DNA from 2 places in the Lysinibacillus sp. NPDC056959 genome. Region 2 is predicted to be linked to the other one. Evidence: riboswitches for the same ligand, from Rfam matches in the RefSeq annotation. Region 2 holds a riboswitch; the other holds the start of a gene.
The links. A riboswitch is a leader RNA that binds a small molecule or an ion and turns the genes downstream of it on or off. The one in region 2 is predicted to bind thiamine pyrophosphate.

Region 1 (8,016 bases), on a different contig from region 2:
TGCTGCTATTGAAGCATATGACCGTTCGATTGCAGAGCGTGCTCAAGCATTCTCTGAAGAGCTACTAAATGGTTACAAAAAACAAGCTGAAGAAGAAGGCTTAACAAATATTAACCTTGTAATTGAATATGGCTCACCAAAAAATATCATTACAAAAGAGCTTTCTAAAATTGTAGACGCAGACTTAATCATCTGTGGTGCAACTGGTCTAAATGCAGTAGAACGCTTCCTAATCGGTTCAGTATCTGAAGCGATTGTACGCTCAGCTAAATGTGACGTACTTGTTATCCGCACACCTGAAAATTAATTTTGTATTACATAAAAGGTATCCAATATTGGATACCTTTTTTTACTTATTTCCCTTCTTGCCACATCTTTACTTTTTCAAAGAACATAGCTAGAGCTTGTTTATTTTGCATATTTGGTACTTTTGCTAATAGCACCTCTTTTGGAGCTTTGAAATCCTTACCTTGCTTTTGTAAAATGACAATGCTCTTTTCGAGTGCTTTATTGGCGAACATTGTATCTGGCAATTGAATAATTGCTTGAATCCAAGCATGCTTTTGAATGTATTTATGCAGTTGTTTCGATTGCTCAGATTCAAAGAGATGCGTTGGTGCAAGGAAAAATAGATAGCCTCCATCCTTCGTGTAGTTAATGGATTGCTCAATAAATAAATGATGCGCATAGCTCAACCCTTCTGAAGGGCACAGCTCATAGTCTAATGCGATATCTTCATTCGGATAATATCCTACGGGTAAATCACAAACAATAGCATCTGCAGGACTTACTAATAAATCTTGTAACGCATCTTGACGGTATAAGGAAACGGGCTGCTCTGTCAAATCAGCTGTTGCAGCAGCTATACGAATAAGTAGTTCATCAACCTCTACACCTGTTGCCTCTATTTTCTCGTCTAATAAGTTCATAACTGTTAGGAGTAAATTCCCTGTACCTACTGCTGGATCTAAAATAGAAATTTTTTCGGTTTTTAGACGTTCTGCAAATAGTTGCTCCACAAAATAACCAACTAATAACCCAAGAGTATCTGGTGTCATCTGATGATTCGGCTGAGAGCCTTTTCGCATTCCCTTTAAAACAGCAATTTGAATTGCTTTGCGCACATCTTCCTTTGTAGCACCTTCTTGTGAAAAATCAACTTCCCCATCTAGCCATGCCTCTAAGCCATCTAGAATACCCTCTAGCAATGTAATATTATGTTCTTTTTCTATCTTTTCAGCATGTTCATTTAGCATACCAAACAACTTCTCGATATTTTCCATACACAACTTCCTTTCAAGCAGAAAAGAGCCGTGACAAAAACTTGTCACAGCTCCTTTGTCTAGTAATATCTTAGCCTAAAATCAATAAATTATGCTAGTGCTTTGACAGCCGCAATTGCCGCTTCATAGTTTGGATGGTCTGTTGCTTCAGGAACATATTCCACATATGTCACTTTGTCATTTGCATCCACAACAAATACTGCGCGTGTTAGAAGACGTAACTCTTGAATATAGACACCATATGCTTCACCAAATGATAGGTCACGGTGATCTGAAACTGTTTGAACTGCATCAATACCCGCTGCACCACACCAACGTTTTTGAGCGAATGGAAGGTCAACAGATACTGTATAAATTACTACATTATCACCTAAGTCAGCTGCTGCTTCATTAAAACGACGTGTTTGTGCATCGCATACACCAGTATCTAATGATGGTACAACGCTAAATAAACGAATTTTCCCCTCTGAATCTTTTAATGTAACAGGTGACAGGTCATTCGCTAATATAGTGAAATCTGGTGCTTGATCTCCAACCTTTACTTCGTTCCCTACAAGTGTTACTGGACCATTTTTAAATGTTACTTGTGCCATGTAAACGCCTCCTAATCATCATATGTACTTAATATTACTAAATGGAGGGAATTAATTGCAACTGAGACAGCTTATCAAAAATAGTTTTGAAAAATCTTTCACATCTATTCAGCCATATTTACTTAACGTTGCACCTTTTTCCAAGTTCATCACCATAATGTAGGGTTGATTTCCCAACTAACTAATGATGAATCACCCAAAATAAAGAGCTGCCTCTGCAATGAGACAGCTCTAGCCATTATTCTTCGTTTTTTTCTTCTAGCTTTTCAAGTTCTGATTTTTCCTCTAAAGATACTGGTTCAGTCTTTTCCTCTTTGATTGGCAAAGGAGGTTCCACAATATTTTTTTCTATATATATTTTTTCATGAACAACTGTTGTATCCGCGAAGTAATCGTGTAAACCTTGATTGTTCGGTAAGATGCCTACAAGAATATAAAGTGGCATAAAAACGGTGTTGATGATGCGCCCGATCCAATCACGGAATAATACATCTGACCAAGTCAGATTCTCATGCTTTAATGAAATAACACGTAATCCAAATATCATTTTCCCTAATGTTTGCCCAAAAAATCTCGTCATTAATACGAAATAACTGTAATAGAGAATAGCGGATATAATCGAAATCGGTGCATACCACACTGTTTCAGATAATGACCAATCCATTAAATAAAAAATTGGGTTAACGAGAATCCCACCTACTGCAGAAATTATTAATCCATCTATTAAAAATGCCCAAAAACGTATCCAAAAGCCTGCCGTTTTTAATGCATAAATCTTATTCGTAATTGGCTCATCCATTAGGTGAGCATTCTCCATAGAGGGTGACCCTTGCATAACAATCTCATTGTTTGTCATTGTACTCCCTCCTTAGTATTCGCCATATAAGTACATCATTTTAGGTGCTTTATAGTCCGCCATAATTTTCATCAGCATTTTTTCCTCTGCTGATGGACCAAATATGGATCCAATTTTCATCCCAACATATGATTGCCAGCCACCCACATCATATGTATACTCGAATAATTCTGCGTCCTCTAAACCAAAGTCTTTACGCAATGCAGTAATTGTTGCTTCCTCATCACCAATCTCATCAACTAACCCTGCTTCAAGGGCCTTCTTACCACTAAGAATTCGACCATCAGCCACTTTTTTCACATCTGGTTCAGACATATTACGTCCATTTGCAACAATACTAACGAATTCTTGATACGTTTCATTAATCATGTCTTGCATCATAGCACGCTCTTCCGGTGTCACTTCACGCATTGGACTAAGCATATCCTTATGTTCACCAGATTTAAACGTTTCATATTTCACACCAACTTTTTCTGCTAACGCCTGATAATTAATAGATTGCATAATGACACCAATCGAACCTGTAATTGTATCGCGTTGCGCAAAAATTTTATCTGCAGGTGCTGAAATGTAATAACCACCTGAAGCTGCCATCGAATCCATAGATACATAGATTGGAATTTGTCGCTCTTCTTTAATTTTCAACAGCTTTTTATATATTTCTGCTGATTCCTTGACACCGCCACCTGGTGTATTAACACTTAAGACGATACCTTCCACAGTCTCATCATATAAAATATTATCTAATTGATTTAAGAAAAATTGATGATCATAAGAAATTGGTTGCCATAATGTACTTGATCCAACATCTTGAATCGTACCATCAACCTTTAAATATGCAATACGTTTATCCATATTGCCGCTTTCTTTTACCTCTTCTAATACCATCAAGTCGTCTCCAGCAACCAAGCTATCAAAACTGCTAAAGAAATCTGATTTAAATATTGCAAAAATAGTGTTCATTCCTAATGAAAATACTAAAAGCACACCTGCAATTATTAAAGCAGCCCACCTTTTACCATTCATTTTTTTCTGCCTCCTCATGAATATCATAATTTGTTTCATACTTATTGCAATAATATGGCTTATCGCCTTAACACGAAGTTGATCTCCAACACTTTGCAAAAGCTTTAACTTATTCAACCTATAATACATTACCTAATATTATAAAAAAAATCAAAGTTCATAAAAAAGCAGGAACTTTGATTTTCGACATTATTTCCTAGGAAATTAATGATGAGTGATAGAATGGATTTTTTCTTGCTCTCGTAATTCGACACGACGAATTTTGCCTGATGAAGTCTTTGGCAGCTCAGTAACAAATTCAATCGCACGAGGATATTTATATGGGGCTGTTAAAGTTTTTACATGGCTTTGCAGTTTTTTTATAAGTGTTTCATTACCAACTTCTCCTTCACAGAGCACAACAAACGCCTTCACGATATTTCCACGAATCTTATCTGGACTTGCAACAACGGCAGTTTCTTTCACAGCCGGATGCTTTAACAACGCATCTTCTACCTCAAATGGGCCAATCGTATACCCAGAAGAAATAATGACATCATCCCCACGTCCTTCAAACCAAAAATAACCGTCATTATCTTTGTATGCACGATCTCCGGTAATATACCAATCGCCTCTAAATTGTAAATTTGTTCGCTCTGGATCGTTTAAATATTTTTTAAATAACGCGGGTGTTTCACAGTGTACAGCAATATCTCCAACTTCCCCAACCGCAACAGGATTTCCAATATCATTTATAATTTCAATAGTATTACCCGGAGTAGGTTTGCCCATTGATCCCATTCTAGACTCCATCCCTACCATTGTACCAACAAGTAATGTATTCTCTGTTTGTCCATAGCCATCTCGTACTTGTAAATTATAAACTTCGGAAAATACTTTTATCACTTCACTATTTAAAGGTTCACCTGCTGACACAGCCTGACGTATTGTACTTACATTAAAATCTTGTAAATTTTCAAGACTCGCCATAAATCGATATTCGGTTGGTGTGCAACATAGAATATTAATATTGAATTTTTCAATCAGTGCAAAGTAAGTTGCCGCATCAAAGTGACCTTTGTATACAAATGCTGTTGCACCACTTCCTAAAGTAGCGAGGAACGGACTCCAAATCCATTTTTGCCAGCCTGGAGCTGCTGTTGCCCAAACAATGTCACCCTCTTGAACCCCTAACCAATTTGGCGCAGTAGTTCGCAAGTGTGCGTAACCCCAGCTATGTGTATGTACCGCTGCCTTTGGATTGCCTGTTGTACCACTTGTATATGCTAAAAATGCAATGTCTGTACACTTAGTTGGAGTAGAGCTTATATAAGATGTTGGTTGGCCTTGCATTTTTTCAAGCAACGGTTGCCAAGGCTCATGTGCATGACCAATGACAAATTGCTTTATTGCTTGTAAATTTTCCACATTATCAAATTGTTCAATATAAGGCTCAAATGCAACAACTCCTTTTGCATCGGCATGATTGATTCGATATTCAATATCTTTAGTTCTCAGCATTTCTGAACTAGGAATAATCGTTAACCCTGCCTTCAAAGCTGCAATATATACGATATATGCTTCCACTGACCTCGGTACCATGACTAAAATAACATCGCCTTTTTTTAAACCTTGGGAGGTAAATACATGTGCTGCCTGATTCGCCTTTTCAAGTAAAGTTGTATATGATAAGTACTGAATTTCCTCGTCTTCGCTATAAATTAATAATGCATTTTTGGTAGGATCCTGTGCATACTTTTCAATTTCCTCTGAAATGTTATACCATTCTGGTGCGATTAAATCTTCTCGTTTCATGGCAATTGCCCCCTTTTGTTACGCCCATTATAAAACTCAATTTTTATCATTTTCAATGGAATTCACTCTAATTCATTAAAGTCGTGACAACTATCATGCCCCGCTATATGGCATCAGTCACGTATTGCTTCTATTTATTTCAACTTGGCGTAATCATCGCTTTCGCACAGAATTGCTGAATAAAAATAAAAAACTCCCTATTGAACGTGAATGAATAATATGGTACATTTTGGTCAACTAAAAGCATAATTGCAGGGGGACTCAATTAGAGTTGAGAAGGTAAAACCTGACCCTTTGAACCTGTTAGTTAATACTGACGTAGGGAGCAATTCACATCGACTTACTGATGAAAGGCTCTTTTACGTGTTTTTTGCACGCAAAGAGCCTTTTTTGCACGCTTACGTCCATCCAACGAGGAGGACTTAAATTGATATTCCAAACGATCCGTAAACAAAATCCACTTATTCATTGCATGACGAATTATGTTGTTGCTAATTTCCAAGCAAATGGCTTATTAGCAGTAGGCGCTTCACCAGTCATGGCTGATGACGGTCATGAAGTTGAAGAAATGGTCACAATCGCCTCAGGTTTATTGATCAATATCGGGACCCTTAATGAGCGAATGAAAGAATCCATGTTACTTGCAGGGAAAAAAGCAAATGTTCTTGGCATTCCGGTTGTTTTAGATCCTGTTGCAGCAGGTGCAACGACTTACCGGAAACAAACAGTACAGCAATTATTGGAGGAAATAAAATTTGCGGCAATTCGATGTAATATCGGAGAGCTTGCAGCAATTGCCAATGTAGACTGGCAACAAAAAGGCGTAGATAGTGGTAGTGGTTCAATTTCTATAGAACTAGAGGCACAGAAAATAGCTCAACTATACAATTGTATTGTTATTGTGACCGGTGAAAAGGATTTTATTACTGATGGCAAACATCAGCAATGGGTTACGGGTGGAAATTTACAAATGACAGAAGTTACTGGAACTGGTTGCTTATTGAGTGCACTATGTTGTGCCTCCTTCACCGCAGGAGCTCAACCGTTTGACCAATTACTAGAAACATTATCGCTTTATAAAAAATTAGCAGAAAAAGCCGCTTCTTCTACTCGATTCATTGGCGATTTTCAAATTGCTGTATTGAATGAACTACATCGCCTTTCAAAGGAAGGTGAAGAATAATGCATATTGTAACGACAATTGCCGGTTCAGATAGTGGCGGCGGTGCAGGTATACAAGCTGATTTAAAAACATTCCAGGAATTAAAAGTATTTGGAACGTCTGTCATTACAGCTTTAACGGCCCAGAATACTTTGGGTGTATCAGATGTTTTACCAATTGAAGTGAGCTTTGTTGAAAAACAACTGAAAGCGCTAATCGAGGATTTTTCAATTAGTGCTATTAAAACAGGAATGTTGTTTTCCTCCGAAATCATCCAATCAATTGCACATATTTTAGCCGAAGTAAATATTCCCCTTATTGTAGATCCTGTTATGATCGCAAAAGGTGGCGAGAGCTTATTACAACAAGAAGCAATTGAGGCATTACGAAAACATTTGCTACCTTTAGCAACAATTGTAACGCCAAACATTCCTGAGGCCGAAACCCTTTCCGGAAGAAAAATTAATTCTATAGCAGATATTAACGAAGTAGCCCAGATCTTATTACAGACAGGCGTTCAATGCGTCGTTATGAAGGGCGGTCATGTAGAGGATAAATGTTATGCTACTGATTATGTATTTTTTCAAGATGGTCGATCATTTTCTATGCAATCTACTCGTATTACAACAAAAAACACGCATGGTACAGGATGTACATTTTCCGCTGCATTAACTGCTTTTCTTGGTCTTGGGCTACCTATAGAAATGGCAATTGAGGAAGCTAAAAAATTTATTCAATTAGCAATAACTCATGATTTATCCATTGGGAATGGCCATGGTCCAACAAATCATTTTGCTTATCAACAGTATAAGGATTCCTGCGAGGTGATCATTCATGAAACGTGACGATTTACAGCTATATTTTATTATGGGTACAGGTAATGTTTTCAATCAGGAGCCACTAACCGTATTAGAAAAAGCTCTCCAATCTGGAATTACTATGTTTCAATACCGTGAAAAAGGGCCAAATCCCCTTACTGGACAAGCCTATGAAAATTTTGCTCGTAAATGTCAAAACCTCTGTCAACAGTATCATGTTCCGTTTATTATTAATGATGATGTAGAGCTCGCTATAAAACTTAGAGCAGATGGCGTTCATATTGGCCAAGAAGATTTTCCTGTGTCAATGGTACGTGAAAAAATTGGCAACATGATACTAGGTGTTTCTGTTCATTCTCAAGCGGAATTAAAAACTGCTTTACAATATGGTGCTGACTATGTAGGAATTGGTCCAATTTTTTCAACTACTTCTAAAAGTGATGCCAAACCGCCTATTGGAACTGAATTTTTACAACAAGTTCGC
Region 2 (8,016 bases):
GCATTAAACATTGCCAGAAAAAATATGGAGAAGATTTTAGAAGCGTTAAAAAAGCGAGCACCTAATGCAAAGATTTATGTAATGGGCTATTATTTTGCTTATCCAAATGTTCACCCTTCGCAAAAGGAAGGAACAAATGCACAGCTCGTTAAGCTAAATACGATTTTACAGCAACAGGCAGAGTATGCTGGAGCAGCTTATGTAGACGTATATAATGCTTTTAGGTTAAACGCTAGAAACTTTTTACCCAATCTCTCTGATGTACATCCTAATTTTGAAGGCTATCGCCAAATGGCAAATGCATTTTTACATGAATATAGTGGAAGTAAAGCTCTAGCCATTTCTTCAAACGAATTGCCGAAGCCCAACCCTATTTCATTTGACCAGATTTTAGAACAACTAGTGAAGGCAGAGCAGAAACAAGAGGACAGAGAAAAAGAAAAAACAACTCCTACGGCGCGTGCCCTCCCAAGTTTTAAAGGATATGCTGCTTTTATGGAGAAGGTAAGAGCTAAAGAAATTTTTTAATGTAACAGGGCATTCGACAAGGATGCTCTTTTTTATGTTGAGATCTATCAAAATATAGGCGATGGAAAGAACCGTCGAAGCGACGGAAGGAATCGCCAGAGCGACGGAAAGAATCGCCGACACGACGGATACACCCTGACACGTCGGCTCCCAAATTATGATGGGGAGCCCTATTATAATTTTCAAACTAATAAAAGGAAAAACAAACAATCCAACAGCCATGATAAAATGAAATAGACAGGAGGCGCACAAAATGAAAATATTTCATACAGCAGATTGGCATTTAGGGAAGCTTGTACAAGGCGTCTACATGACCGAGGATCAACATTATATTTTACAGCAATTTAAGCTAGCTATAGATGAAGAGAAACCGGATGTTATCGTTATAGCCGGTGATTTATATGACCGTTCGATGCCCCCGATTGAGGCAGTGAATTTACTAAATGATATTTTGGCGGAAATTGTGCTTGATAAGAAAATTCCTGTGTTAGCAGTTGCCGGGAACCACGATAGTGCAGGTCGATTAAACTTTGGCAGTAGTTTAATGAGTGATAGTGGATTACATATTAAAGGCCAGTTTACGAAAGATCATGCACCAATCGTTTTACATGATGAATATGGTGAAGTACATTTTCATCTCGTACCTTATGCAGAGCCAGCGTCAGTACGGACGATTTTAGAGGATGATTCCATTCGTTCTCATCAAGAGGCGATGGAAAAAATTATTGAATATATTGGGCAAAGTATAGATTCTTCAAAACGTAATGTTTTTGTTGGACATGCCTTTGTGACGAAGTATGGAGAAGAAGAAGCAAATACGAGTGAATCAGAGCGACCTTTATCAATAGGAGGCTCGGATTGCATAAATGCGGCATTGTTTAAGCCTTTTCATTACACTGCACTTGGACATTTGCATAAAGCGCATTTTGTGTTGAATGAAACGATTCGATATGCGGGTTCTCCATTGAAGTATTCATTATCAGAGCACCTACATGAGAAGGGCTTTTTAATAGTTGAGCTAGATGCACAGGGAGAAACAACTGTCACAAAGCGAAAGCTTATACCGAGACGAGATTTACGAGTGGTAGAGGGGATACTGGATGATTTATTGCAATTACCACCAAGTGATGATTATATATTTGTACGTTTAACAGATACTACGCCAGTAACTTCGCCGATGGAACGTATTCGTACAGTGTTTCCTCATGCGATGCATGTTGAGCGTAAAACAATACGCCAAGAAGTAGCACAAGAAATTCAAGCGGTTGAGACAGAGAAGATAGAAGACATCGATTTATTCCGATCATTTTTTACGGATATAATAGGTATACAGCCAGATCAAGATACAGAGCGTCTATTTACAGAGATGCTGCAAGAATTATTAGATGAGGAGCGAGAGACAGTAAAATGAAGCCTTTAAAGTTAACGATTACTGCATTCGGTCCATATAAAAATACAGAGGTTATTGATTTTCAACAGCTAGGTGAACATCGTCTATTTGCGATTTCTGGAAAAACAGGTGCAGGGAAAACGACGATTTTTGATGCTATATGCTATGCACTTTACGGATCGGGTAGCGGTGAAGATCGTCAAGATACGGCAATTTTGCGAAGCGGGTTTGCTGATGATGATGTGTATACTGCTGTGGAACTTGTTTTTGAAATGCATGATAGAGTGTATCAAATATTACGTCAGCCAGGTCATATTAAAGAAAAGAACAAAAGTGTTACTGGTAAGAAAATAGAACTGGCTGAAATCAAAGGAGACACACTTGATTACAGTATTGTAGAAAAGCAGCAAACACTTGAGGTAGATAAAAAGCTACAAGAAATAATAGGCCTCACAAAGGATCAGTTTAGTCAAATTGTTATGCTGCCACAAGGTGAATTTCGCAAGTTATTAACTTCAGATTCTACGAATAAAGAAGTTATTTTGCGCAAGATTTTTAAAACAGACCGTTTTGGTGCTATGACAAAAAGACTTGATGCGAAACGCAAAGACGCAGAAAGTGATTTACTGCGCGCGAAGCAATTAAAGGAGCATCTCCTTGGCCAAATTGCGGGGGCTTTGCCACAGCGTTCGTCATCTTTATTTACTTGTATTACTAATAATACCGAGAATATGCATCAGCTAAAGAAGGCTCTGGAAGAAGAGCAGACCTACTATACTGAATGTATACAATTGGAACAGCAGCGTTATAAAGAAGCTTATGCGTATCATCAAAAAGAGCAAGAGTTTTATAGTATGGCGAAAACATTGAATGAGCAATTTGATGAGCAAACGAATCGTCAGAACCGTCTGCAAGCATTGCTACAAGAGCAAGATGTATATAGCGCAAAAGAACGTGAAATTGCATTAGCAGAGAAAGCAGAACGTCTTGTTATACTCGAGCAACAATGTGTCGATTTACGTGCCGAGCAAAATCGTAAAGAACAATCCTGTCAGCAAGCAGTGACAGAGCAACAAAACGCAGAAGCTCAGTTAAAACTAGCACAGGAAAAATTTAATGTTGAAGAGGCGAAGGAACCTGAACGCCAACATGTTCTACAACAGGAGTTGCAGCTACAAGCATTATTACCAACTTTCGAGGCGTATGAGAATAATCTTCAGCAACTGCAAATAGCTGAACAATATGTTACAACAGCCAAGCGAGCTGTAGACGATAATAGTAAAATTGTAGAAACAGGACAAATGCAAGTTCAGCATTTAGCAACAACAGTTGAACAATATGAAAAACAACTTGAGCCATATGAAGGTTTTTTAGAACAGTTACCTAAGCTAAAAGAACAAGTATCATACTTAGCGCAAGTTGAAAAATACACTCGAGCAGTTGAAGTGGCAGAGCAGGATGTAGCCACGACTAATGTCCACTATCAAGAAAGTAAGAAAGCTCTTCAAAAGTTGGAGCAACAATGGATTGCGAGTCAGGCAAGTATTTTAGCACAGCAGCTTAAGGATGGAGAGGCTTGCCCAGTGTGCGGTAGTACAACACATCTCGAAACACAACGTGAGCAATTAGAGATGATCGAATTAGCACAGGTGGAAGCTTTGCGAGTAAAGACTACTAATGATGAGCGCAAGTTTTTAGAGAAAGAAGCTTTATTGAATTCTACAAAGCATCTTCTGCAAGAGGCATTAGAACATTTAGAAACGAATGAGATTGATCAATCGAACCAAGCACAAATTGTAGCTTCCTTACAAAATATAGAGCAACAAATTACAATCTTAAAAGTAGTGAGCAATCAATTGTCTGATGTACGTATGCAACAAAAGGATCATCGTGCACGAATGGAGCAGCTACAAGAAAAGCAATTAAAGCTAGAGCAATATTTAGCTGAAAAGACGAAGGAATTGACTAAACAACAAGCAGTTGTAGAAGAACAGCAAAAATATATTCCAGAAAATCTTACGACGCTACATGCATTGAAGCAGGCAATTGCTCATATAGGTTCTCAAAAGGTTGCCTTACACACTGCGTGGACTATCAGCCAACAAAGTTTGCAAACTGCCAAGGAAGCAGCAAATAATGCTAGAATGACCGTCGAAATATCGAAACAGGCTTTTGAGGAGTTAAAGCTGAAAATGGATGAAAAGCGCGAGCAATTTTCAGTAAGTATGAAGGAAGCCGGCTTTGAAAGCTATGAAGAATTTGCTACTGGAAAGCGTAGCGTGTCGCAAATAGAAGCTTTACGGAAGGCTTGCAGTGATTATGCTATGCAAATCCACACATTACAGGTACAAATTACTGAGGGAGCGAAGCACCTTAAAGGACAAGAGAAACAAGATTTAACGGCAATGGAAGAAAAATTAGAGGTGCTTCGTGTAACCTATGAGGAAGCCTTTAAAGTATTGCAGCAGATGGAAGGATTTGCGAAAGCTTGCGCAGACTTTATCGAAAAAGTAGAGGAAGCAGAGCTGGAAATACGCTTACTTGAAAAAGAGGCGGGACGAGTAAAGGAACTTTATGCAATGTTAAATGGGCAAAATGCGAAAAAGCTGTCCTTTGAGCGTTATATTCAAATCAATTATTTAGATAAAATTACAGAGGCAGCAAATGTCCGGCTTTATCATTTATCCAACGGTCAATTTGAGCTACGACGTTCAGATCGTTTAGAAAAGCATGCTAAGCAAAGTGGACTTGGGCTAGATGTGTATGATGCCTATACAGACCAATTACGTGATGTAAAAACATTATCAGGGGGAGAAAAGTTTAATGCTTCTTTAAGTCTTGCCCTTGGGATGGCAGATGTCATTCAAAGCTTTCAAGGTAATATCCGTATTGAAACAATGTTTATTGATGAGGGCTTTGGTTCTCTTGATGAAGAGGCATTAAATAAGGCGATTGATACTCTTATTGATTTACAAGATTCTGGACGCATGATTGGCGTCATTTCACACGTTGCAGAGTTAAAAGCTACAATGCCTGCAGTGTTGCATGTTGAAAAAACAATGAACGGACATAGTCAAACATATTTTGAAGTGAAATAAAAAAGAGGCGTATTTCCGATGTGTGGAAATACGCCTTTTTATTACTTTTTAGTTACGGTAGGATTTGTTCCTTTTTTTGCAGCGATTACTTTTTTAACAATTGGAATAACGATCGGTGCTAATTTTACGGCGGTTTTGACAACTTTAGATACTTTCAAAAAATAACAGCTCCTTTTAGTACTCTCTGTTCAAGGTTGAAATGAAACTTATCGGATAACGCGAACTGCTTGAATAATATTCCAAATGACAATTCCGATTGAAGCAAGAATGTAAATCACAAATGAAACTAACCAAATGATAAGAAAAGAACTACTACCTGAATCTGGTTCAAAAGTGTTGAATGATAAAGTTGAGAAAATAAAGACTGCAAAAAATATTATTCCAAATGCGACTGGGATTAAATGTGATATTAGTGCTCGAAGAGAATGACTCTTTACGTCGTTATCTTTTGAAACAAAGTAAACGACTAATGGCACAATAAAGGGTGCAAAAAAGATACTTAGATAACTAAAGGCAGATAAAATTTTTTTGTTCTCCATAGTTGTACCTCCTTTTTAAATATTTACGCATGAAAAACAGTAAAGTTTCAAAAAAATTAATGTGGAAGAGGTTGTAATCGTTACAGTGTTTGCGTACAATGAGGTTGTTAAACTAAATTAAGATGTAACGACCACAAGGGGAGCTGATGATGTCAGCTGAGACTGGGCACGTAATGCCTTAACTCTTTGAACCTGTAAGTTAACGCTTGCGTAGGGATGTGGATAGAAACCGACACTTTTACGATGTGAGGCTCTGTCCTGGCATCGTTTTTTTATCTTTATTGATGCTAGATAGGGACATATTTGCCAACTGATTTCTATTCCTGCTCTTGTATCCTACATCGGAACAAAGGAGAGAATAATTATGGACAATAAAAAACTATTAATGCTTGTGGAAATTGCGATATTCGCAGCGATTGGCCTTGTGCTCGATCAGGTTTCCTTTAAAGTATGGGCACAAGGAGGCTCTGTTAGTCTCGTAATGGTGCCAATAATGTTAATAGCATTTCGCTGGGGTCTTATTCCAGGCATGGTAACGGGTTTACTTATTGGTATTATGCAAACAATGTTTGGCGCCTATATTATACATTGGCTTCAAGGAACACTTGATTATGGTGTTGCCTTTACAGTAGTTGGCTTAGCGGCCGTTGTACGTGGACCAGTGCTTGAGGCTGCAAAAGATTTAAACAAAAAGAAAATGGCTCTTTATATTATTTTAGGAACGGTATTAGCGGGCTTTTTACGTTATGCAGCGCATACCATTGGGGGCGCTGTATTTTTCGCAGAGTATGCTGGCGATCAAAATGCATGGGTTTATTCAATCATCTATAATGGAACATATATGCTACCAGCAACGATTTTAACAGCGATTGTCGGTGTTCTGTTATTTACGGCAGCACCTCAATTAATGCAACGAAAATCATAATTATTATGCCCTTCACATGAGTGAAGGGTTTTATTTTTAGACTGTTAAAGATTGTTGCTATTAAAACATAAAGGCAGATTAAATCAAGAAACTGTGCAGTAATTAAATTTCCCTTCCTAAGCAATTTCTACACAGCTTTCAATTATTCCAAAAATTACTTTATTGAATAATCAATGGTAAAAATAGTTGGAGGATGGTATATTATATAAATCTTTTGCCGATTTTACGAAAGGGAGTGCGTTAATGGATAAAACACTTGAAAATTTACAAAAAGAAATTATATTTGAAGCAAAAAAAGATACCCCATTTTGCTTTCTGGCGCCGTTGTCTTTTTAATTTTCACCCTAATGCCCTTAGTTTTCCCAATAGAAGCTGTACGGTTGATTTGGATATTTGGCTTAGGTGTCATTTTTCCTATTGGGATGGTCATTAGTAAAATTCTGGGGGTTAATTTACTCTCTACTGACAACCCTTTAGGTACTTTAAGTGGGATAGTAGCAGCTCCTCAAGCTTTTTATATACCTGTATTTATAATTGTGTATATGAAAATACCTGAATACCTGCCCTTCACAATTGGCTTACTAGCAGGCTCTCATTTTCTGCCTTACATATGGATTTATAAAAGCAAAGCTTATTTATTTGTTACTTTAGGAATCTGTCTTTCTGCTCTAATTTTAGGTGGCTTCTTTGTTGGTCAAGCTTTCACCCTAGTACCTTTAGCGATGTCTATTGTTTATGGAATTGGTGTTCTTTTAATTCTTAGAGAACTCAAAGTCAGTCATGTTTAAGCGCCTATTGTCAGTTGAATAACAGTAAACCACTGAATCTTTTTAAAAAGCATCGATAAAGGTGCTTTTTGTTAATGCTTCAACTGTGAAATAGTTAGATTCAGCCTTTAGGAAAAAAGGGTGAGCGTAGTTAGAAGTGGCTTTAGTTAAAGATTCGGTTAGCGGAAAATAAAAAAGCAGAGTTAAGCGAAGCGTCAGCGGCAAATGTTTTATCTGTGCGAAAGCGTAGCGACAGCAACAATAAAGGGCCCAGCCGGAACGGAAATCAATCTCACGTTATGGAGATAAGCCTGTTTCCGGCACTTTATAATTTATGATGGCATATAATATTTAAAGCGTTTAGCGTTTTAAGCATAGAAAGTTATGTTATATTAAATAGTAGATATTAGATGAAAGGGACGTTAAAAATGATTGTAAAAACGCAAGAAGAGATTGAAGCCTTTAAAAAAATCGGCCGTATTTGTGCTGAAATTCGTGAAGCAATGAAGGCTGCTACAAAACCAGGTGTAACAACACTAGAACTAGATGAAATTGCAGGTCGTATGTTTGCTGAGGCTGGAGCAGTTTCTGGACCTAAAGGGGAGTATGATTTCCCAGGATACACATGTATTAGTGTTAATGAGGAAGTCGCACATGGTATTCCAAGTGAACGTGTGATTAAAGAGGGAGATATCGTCAATATAGATGTATCTGGTTCATTAAACGGCTATTTTGCTGATACAGGCATTTCATTTGTAGTTGGTGAAGG

Region 1: it holds a riboswitch for thiamine pyrophosphate, as region 2 does, so the genes downstream of both, thiM (hydroxyethylthiazole kinase) here and thiT (energy-coupled thiamine transporter ThiT) in region 2, are expected to answer to the same signal.

What each region holds. Positions count from the first base shown of each region.
Region 1 is NZ_JBHURE010000025.1:24,618-32,633, reverse strand. It holds gene ACFTQ7_RS20760 (universal stress protein) at 1-307, shown strand, start outside; gene ACFTQ7_RS20755 (class I SAM-dependent methyltransferase) at 354-1,283, opposite strand; gene tpx (thiol peroxidase) at 1,373-1,876, opposite strand; gene ACFTQ7_RS20745 (RDD family protein) at 2,115-2,732, opposite strand; gene sppA (signal peptide peptidase SppA) at 2,745-3,758, opposite strand; gene mbcS (acyl-CoA synthetase MbcS) at 3,963-5,552, opposite strand; TPP riboswitch at 5,796-5,894, shown strand; gene thiM (hydroxyethylthiazole kinase) at 5,980-6,735, shown strand; gene thiD (bifunctional hydroxymethylpyrimidine kinase/phosphomethylpyrimidine kinase) at 6,735-7,559, shown strand; gene thiE (thiamine phosphate synthase) at 7,549-8,016, shown strand, end outside.
Region 2 is NZ_JBHURE010000013.1:70,266-78,281, forward strand. It holds gene ACFTQ7_RS15350 (SGNH/GDSL hydrolase family protein) at 1-528, shown strand, start outside; gene ACFTQ7_RS15355 (exonuclease SbcCD subunit D) at 782-1,939, shown strand; gene ACFTQ7_RS15360 (AAA family ATPase) at 1,936-5,016, shown strand; gene ACFTQ7_RS15365 (magnetosome magnetite crystal formation protein family) at 5,223-5,555, opposite strand; TPP riboswitch at 5,682-5,789, shown strand; gene thiT (energy-coupled thiamine transporter ThiT) at 5,920-6,480, shown strand; gene ACFTQ7_RS15375 (DUF7010 family protein) at 6,828-7,268, shown strand; gene map (type I methionyl aminopeptidase) at 7,676-8,016, shown strand, end outside.